Regions from separate parts of the Ammoniphilus soli genome, predicted to be linked through region 2. Evidence: riboswitches for the same ligand, from Rfam matches in the RefSeq annotation. Region 2 holds a riboswitch; the other holds the start of a gene.
The links. A riboswitch is a leader RNA that binds a small molecule or an ion and turns the genes downstream of it on or off. The one in region 2 is predicted to bind thiamine pyrophosphate.
Positions count from the first base shown of each region.

Region 1 (4,035 bases), on a different contig from region 2:
TTACGCTTCTCGCGGGAAGTTGAATGTATTAGTCATTGATAAAGCTCCTGCCGCCGGAACATTGGCAATCACGCATAAGATAGCGAACTATCCTGGTGTGCGTGGAGAGGTGACAGGATTAGAGCTGCTGCAGCAAATGCAACTGCAAGCCAAAGACTTCGGGACAAAATTTGTACGTACGAACGTATTGAGTGTAGATTTTTCTGACCCGGAAGTGAAAAAGCTTGAAGTGCCGGAAGGTACGATCAAAGCTAAAAGCGTGTTTATAGGCGTTGGAGCTAAAGCACCTCTCAATAAAATTAAAGGGGAAGAAGAATTTACCGGCCGTGGAGTGAGCTACTGTTCCACATGTGATGCTGCTTTCTTCCAAGACCGTACCGTAGCGGTTGTGGGGGAAACGGAAGAGGCTGTTCATGAAGCAGAAGCTTTATCCAAGTTTTGTAAAGAAGTCCGCCTCGTCGTGCCGATTAACCAATTCAAGGGTGAAGTAGACATATCCGAACTAGAGCAAAAGCCAAACGTAAAAATCTACTATAAGCACCGTTTGAAGGAGATTACCGGAGGAAACAAGGTGGAAAAATTGGTAATTCAGGATGACCAGAAGAATGAAGTGACATGGGATGTCGATGGTGTATTCTTATACCTTGCAGGGATGAAGCCAGGAACTGACTTCCTTAAGAATGCCGTACAGCGTGATGAAGAAGGTTATGTAGTGGTCGATGAATATCTTCGCACAAGTGTGGATGGCGTTTTTGCTGGTGGGGATGCTCGCCGTACGCCGATTAAGCAAGCGGTTATTTCCGCCGCAGATGGCGCTATTGCTGCACTTGGTGCCGATCAGCACGTGAATAAGAGAGCGAAAATGCGCCCTCAATATAGCTAAATTAAAAAAAGGATTGCCAAGACATTACTTCCATGATATTCTTATTTTTGTAAAACTTCATAAGTCTTATTGCGGGAGCTTGGGGAACCAGGCTGAGAGGATATCTATACCGTTATCGACCGTTGAACCTGAACTGGATAATGCCAGCGGAGGAATGTGATCTTACAGCTTTGTCTATTTGACAGCACACGTATGACCATACGCCGCATGTAACCAATGCGGCTATTTTCATTTGTGTTTCTTCCGCCTCCATGAAAGGTTCAAAATGATTAGAATCTTTTAAAATAGGAGGTTTTTTTATGTCCAATTCTACCAAACCAATCATTGTGTCTCCCATTATCCAACCGTTTCCAGGCAGTCAAAAGGTGTATGTGCAAGGGTCTCGTGAGGAAATTCGTGTCCCTATGCGAGAGATCATGCTATCTCCAACGGTAAACAGCTTTGGGGAAACAGAAAACGAACCGGTAAGAGTATATGATACGAGCGGCTTATATACCGACGCTACCCAAGCCCCTGATATTCATCAAGGACTACCTGCCGTACGCCGCGGCTGGATTATGGAACGAGGTGATGTGGAGGAATATACAGGCCGTGAAATTAAGCCTGAGGATGATGGATTCAAGGAACAAAGCGAACCGGCCAATCGCGAGGTTTTTCCGGGTCTAAAGCGCAACCCCTTACGGGCAAAGCCAGGCAGGAACGTCACTCAGCTTCACTATGCCCGGCAAGGGATCACGACACCCGAAATGGAATTTATAGCGATTCGCGAGGGGCTTTCTCCGGAATTCGTCAGGAAGGAAGTGGCGGAAGGAAGAGCCATTATACCCGCTAACATCAACCACCCGGAATCTGAACCAATGATAATCGGCCGCAACTTTCACGTGAAAATCAATGCCAACATCGGAAACTCAGCTGTTACCTCATCCATTCAGGAGGAAGTGGAGAAAATGGTCTGGGCTACTCGCTGGGGCGCCGATACCATTATGGATCTGTCCACAGGGAAAAATATTCATACCACCCGGGAGTGGATTATCCGCAACTCACCGGTTCCCGTGGGCACTGTACCCATTTATCAGGCATTAGAAAAAGTAAACGGAAAAGCGGAAGATCTGACATGGGAAATTTACCGCGATACCCTTATCGAACAAGCTGAGCAAGGGGTTGATTACTTTACCATTCACGCTGGTGTACTGCTGCGATATATTCCGTTGACCGCCAAACGTGTCACAGGTATTGTTTCCAGAGGAGGATCGATCTTAGCCGCTTGGTGTCTAGCCCATCACGAAGAAAATTTCCTTTATACTCATTTTGAAGAAATCTGTGAGATTATGAAAGCCTATGATGTTTCTTTCTCCTTAGGGGATGGCCTCCGTCCTGGTTCCATCGCCGATGCCAATGATGAAGCCCAATTTGCTGAACTGGAAACATTAGGAGAACTAACGAAAATTGCCTGGAAACATGATGTGCAGGTCATGATCGAAGGACCGGGCCATGTTCCGATGCACAAGATAAAGGAAAATATGGATTTGCAGCTTGAGATTTGCCACGAGGCGCCTTTTTACACCCTTGGGCCCTTAACTACTGACATTGCACCTGGTTATGATCACATCACGTCGGCAATTGGAGCTGCCATGATAGGGTGGATGGGGACGTCCATGCTTTGCTATGTAACGCCAAAAGAACACCTGGGGCTGCCAAATAAAGAAGATGTAAGGACGGGCATTATTACTTACAAAATCGCAGCCCATGCAGCAGATCTGGCTAAGGGACACCCCCACGCTCAGACCCGCGACAACGCCTTATCCAAAGCCCGATTTGATTTTCGTTGGAGGGATCAATTCAATCTATCCCTCGATCCAGAACGCGCTATGGAATATCATGATGAAACCCTGCCTGCTGAAGGTGCTAAGAGTGCACATTTTTGTTCGATGTGCGGGCCTAAGTTTTGCAGTATGAAAATTACGCATACGATTCGCGAGGAGTATGCTTTAGAGGAAGGAATGAAGGAAAAGTCCAAAGAATTCAGGGAAAGAGGAAGCAAGATTTATGGGTAATGCTGCGAATGAGATAAAAGCCTCAGAGCTGTTGGAATCAATCAGGGAGTTAGAAAAAAGAACTCAACGACTCAGAGAAGAACTTATTTCACTTCAAAGTAAATGTGTGCATGAATTCGTTTCTAGCGAATTAATGAAAACTTGCCCGAAATGTCTTCATTCGGAAAGTGTATATTATTAAGAGAAATTTTTGAATAAAAAGAAAAAAGCAGATAAATCTGCTTTTTTCTTTTTATACTTTAAATTGAGATTGGAAGTGGTTACAGCCAAGAAGGCCATCTTATTTATTTGTATGGGTTTTCATTCTAAGATGCTTGATTTTGTGCTTTCTTTTGCTCTATCCGCTGCATGATCTTTGGTAAGAATGGGGTCGTTAAGGAAACACAGATTGCGAAAACGACTTCAGCCACAACGATAAATTTTACAAATTCGCTCAATTTCACTCATGAAACATCCCTCCCCTTTATTTACAGATTAAAACAGAGCTAACATAGTGTCAATAATTTTTTCACAATATTGTCACATATTTTTCAATAATTGTTCATATTTTAATAGGATTTACTCCTGATTCAATAAGATTAAACTTTATTGACCCCTAAAAAACGAACATTTTTTATTTTTGCAGATTCCCAGGTATGACTACCTTATCCCATAAATATTCTACTAAGAGAGAAGTAGTACACTTCATACGGAGGTGTTGCAATATTTATCCAATTGATAAGCAATCGAAAACCCAGAAGCTGGATGCCAACCCGGATCTAGTGAAGATACGAAAAGAGTTTGTAAAAGGAAATCTAACCTTATTTTGTGGAGCAGGGGTTTCGGCTGACTCCGGTATCCCCGTTTGGAATCATTTATTGAAGCATTTGCTCGGTGAGCTCTTTGTAAAAAAAGTTCAGAAAGAAAATATCTCTCACGAGAAACTGGCTGAGATTTATTTAGAGTACTTTAAGCGATCACCACTTATTGTCCTTCAGTATCTTAAGATAGAATTAGGGAACGATTTTTTGCATTATGTAAGGAGAGCGATTTACCAGAACCAGCCCCGTAGCAATGAGTTGATGGACGTTATTGTAGAACTATGCCGACCCCAGCGGG
Region 1 covers NZ_JBEGDL010000003.1:150,900-154,934, forward strand. The annotation lists gene ABLT31_RS08225 (FAD-dependent oxidoreductase) at 1-883, shown strand, start outside; TPP riboswitch at 945-1,055, shown strand; gene thiC (phosphomethylpyrimidine synthase ThiC) at 1,183-2,937, shown strand; gene ABLT31_RS08235 (hypothetical protein) at 3,243-3,380, opposite strand; gene ABLT31_RS08240 (SIR2 family protein) at 3,699-4,035, shown strand, end outside.
Region 1: another riboswitch for thiamine pyrophosphate. It lies ahead of thiC (phosphomethylpyrimidine synthase ThiC); the one in region 2 lies ahead of tenI (thiazole tautomerase TenI).

Region 2 (4,035 bases):
GGAAACGGAACCTTGCGGCAATCAACAGGATCATGGGCAGGAGTAATCCGATGAACGCTGAGTAATAGGGATAGGTGTCCTTAAGGAAACGAAAAATCTCAATGAAGCTCTCGCTGTTAAGGAGCGAGACAATAACCATGAGTGCCCCAAGAGGGACGCTTAGAATGCGGTAATCCTTCAGCCGAAACCACTGGGCGATTCCTAGGGAAGTGGCATAAAGGAAAACGGATATTTTGGAAAAGGATCCCATGCTCCAAAGCATGATGCCCAGCAGATCCAGCCGTTGGAGCTCCCCGACCTTCATGTCCCTTAGGATTTGAAAGGTCGGGAAATTAAGCCCGACACTCCGTTCTGCTCCAAATAAAGCGGTAGGACCCGTCATGGGACCTATAAACATGACAATCAGAATGGCCATTGTGGCTACGCTGAAGCGCTTAAGCTTCTTACCGTTTGAAATATAAGGGAAAACCATCCCCACAGCGATAAATGTGCTGAATAGCGAGACCAGGGTAAAGGCTCCCATCAGCATGGGTTCCGGGCCGTATTCCAATATCGGCAGGAAATTGGCATAGTCTTTATCTTTTTGCGTCAATATGCTGGCCAAGAGCCCAACAGGGATCATGGTAACCAGAAATATCTGGTTGGTCCTGGCCAAAACCTCCAACCCGCTCCTGACGGCGTAAACAGCCATGATCATGATGGCGGAAAAGTAGACCACAATCGGTGTACGGGGCGTGATAGCCGAGGTGTAAAATTCCCCAAACCCTCGGAGGGCGATGGTGGTATCATGAAAGAAATAAAAAATGAAGAGCAGGGACACCAATTTTCCGATCCATTTGCCAAAGATTTCTTCCGTATACTCCACTAAAGTCCGGCCTGGAAACAGTTGAGCGAGCCGAGCAATCACATACCCGACCAATAGGGCAGGACCTAAGGCAACTAGAAGAGAAAGCCAGCCATCCCGGCCCGCGTGAGTGAGCACAACGGGAATGAACAGGAGATGACCTGTAACTGTAACACTTGCGATTCCTAACATCAGCGCCTGTACGGCAGATATGCGTACCTTTTCCATATGCCTCCCCATGCTTCCAAATGTGCTATATGTTGGTATTCTAACCCAGTTCGCATCCGATTATGAAAAATAATAGGCAAGCAGCAAGCCGGTTCAATTTTTACGGGCAGCATGCTATAGTGAAAGTATGCGCAGCTTGCGAAAGGAGTTTTACTTGTGTTGAATTGGCTTCTGCTTTATGTTTTCATCATGAATCTAATTACCTATTATCTATTTGCGCAAGATAAAAGCCGGGCCCGCAAGAAGGAATGGCGAACGTCCGAGAAGAAACTCCTGATGTTCTCGTTCCTCGGCGGCGGAATCGGGGCTTGGCGAGGAATGAAAGATTATTTTCACAAAATCAATAAGGCGAAATTTCGCATTTTGATTCCTATTTTTATCGTCCTGCAGTTAGGGACGGCGGGCATGGCGGGGGTGTACGGACCAGCGGGAAACTATGCTGTTTCGGCGCTGCTGGTTTTTCTTCATGTCATGATCTTCTTTCTTCTCAGTAAGAGAAAATAACGAGGGAGTAATAAAAAAAGAGGCTTTATAAAAGCCCCTAACGTTCTCTTAGCTATTCCTCTTAGCTATAGAGATCAGAAGAGTCATCATAGTCATAGCGGTAGCCATCCCGAGCCGCTTCGCCTACGTTGGCTTCTAAGGTATTTCCCATTCCGGATTTGCCTTGAAGCTTTTGCAGGACCTCCTGGTAGGCTAGCACGGCTTGATAGTCGGCTTGATTGGCCATGGCCTCCTTCAAGGCCTCTTCTATCACTGCTAAGTCATTCCTGGTCCACTCTGCCATTGCTTTTCCCTCCTTTTTCTAGGAATAGTATCTTCACTTCTCCTGGGAATATGCTCCAGCCCTGAGAAGCGGGTGCCAGTCTTGACAATAACCTCCTCCGTGTTATCATTAGAAAGAACCAAATAGTCTCGCAATATCCCTAGGGGAGCTAAAATATAGCTGAGATGGAAGTGAGTCCTTCCAGACCCTTTGTACCTGATCTGGTTAATGCCAGCGTAGGAAAGCGGATAGCCGAAACGTATACATACGCTCAGCTAACCACTTTCAATACCGAAAGTGGTTTTTTTACGGAATAAGAAAGTATAACCTTCATGAGTTATCCTCCATATTCCGCATAAAAAGCTTCCTCTAAAGGTGGTCTGGCTACCCTGAAATGCTTCAATAAAGCTTTTTTTATTTTTTCTCTTGACATTTCTTGATTGACTATGAAGATGGGGGAGGGAGCATCCGGATATGAGAAACCTTGAACTGCATTTGATCAGTAATGGAAAACAAGCGCTGGAGCAGTTTGCTGATGTTGCGTCTCTCGTACACCCTATTGTCCAGGCGGTGCATTTGAGGGAGAAAGCCAGAACGGCTCGGGAGTTGTGGGATGGAATTCAGCATTTAGCGTTGCGGGGAGTGCCGCTGAATAAAATTTATCTGAATGATCGCGCGGATGTAGCCTGGTCTGCCGGAGCCAAAGGGGTTCAGTTGGCCTATCATAGCCTGCCTCCCGCTGCGGTGAAGAAAGCTTTCCCGCAGCTAAGAGTGGGGCGATCGGTCCATTCCTTGAGCGAAGCGAGGGAGATGGAACAGCAGGGTGCTGACTACGTAATCTTCGGCCACGTTTTCCCTTCAGGGTCCAAGCCGGGGCTTGAAGCCAGAGGGGTGGAGGCTTTGGCCGAGGTAGCCGGGCAAATCCGCATTCCGGTTATTGCGATTGGCGGTATCCATCCGGAAAATGTAAAAGATGTCATCAATGCGGGTGCGGCAGGCATTGCGGTTATGTCAGGAATATTGGATGCTGGCGATCCGCTTGCGGCAGCCCAACACTACAGGGAAGGCTTACTTCAGGGGGGAAGGGTTAATGGGAGTTTATGATGTAGCAATTATAGGCGGTGGAGTTATAGGGGGATCTATCGCTTTTCAATTGGCGAAGCGGGGCAAGAAGGTTATTGTGCTGGAAAAAGGGAGATTGGCGGAGCAGGCTTCCAGTGCTGCAGCCGGCATGCTGGCTGCACAGGGGGAGATGGGGAAGGAAACCGGTCCGCTGTTCCAGCTTGCCATCGAGAGCCGGGCGATGTTTCCGCGCTTAGCCGAGGAATTAAGGGAGCTTTCGGGGATTGATATCAGTTTGATCAACCGGGGAATGCTTCGCATCGCTACCACGAGCGAGGAGCTGGAGGAACTGAGGGAAGCCATCGCGTGTCAGAAGCAAGCGGGCCAGGAGGCGGAGTGGCTGACAGGGGATCAGGTACGGCTGCGGGAACCTTCTTTGTCCGATGCCATCCTTGGTGCTATGTTTATTCCCAATGACGGGCAAGTGCTAGCGCCGGAGCTATCCCTCGCTTTTCTGAAGTCGGCTGCCGTTTTGGGGGCTGAGCTTCGTGAATTTGCCGAGGTCAAGTCCCTTGTCGTGGAAAAAGGAGTAGTGAAAGGCGTCGTGACCCAAGAGGAAACCATTCGCTGCCAGCAGGTGGTCGCAGCTGCAGGAGCTTGGAGCAGCCAGTGGCTTGGGAAGCCTGAATCCCTGCCTCCGGTCTATCCCGTAAAAGGGGAGTGTTTTTCTGTCATCACCTCCCGGCCGCTGCTGCAGGCAACCGTATTCTCCCATGGATGCTATCTCGTTCCGAAAAGAGGGGGAAGGCTTGTGGTCGGGGCGACCATGAAGGAGCATACCTTTGACCGCAAAGTCTCTATTGGAGGAATATCTGCCTTGATGGAACGCGCGAAGCGGCTGCTTCCTTCCATTGCAGAGGCAGAGTTTGAAAAAACATGGGCTGGTGTCCGGCCGCAGACCCGAGACGGGCTGCCTTATCTGGGCGAGCATCCGGATTGGAAGGGGCTATACCTTGCAACAGGCCATTTTCGAAATGGCATCTTGCTCAGTCCGGTAACGGGCGTCTTGCTAGCCGATTTAATAGAAGGAAAACAAGCGGAGATTCTGCTGCCTTTTAAGGCGGATCGAGGCTTG
Region 2 covers NZ_JBEGDL010000004.1:73,643-77,677, reverse strand. The annotation lists gene ABLT31_RS10720 (GerAB/ArcD/ProY family transporter) at 1-1,072, opposite strand, end outside; gene ABLT31_RS10715 (DUF1294 domain-containing protein) at 1,229-1,576, shown strand; gene ABLT31_RS10710 (hypothetical protein) at 1,638-1,859, opposite strand; TPP riboswitch at 1,991-2,098, shown strand; gene tenI (thiazole tautomerase TenI) at 2,313-2,942, shown strand; gene thiO (glycine oxidase ThiO) at 2,929-4,035, shown strand, end outside.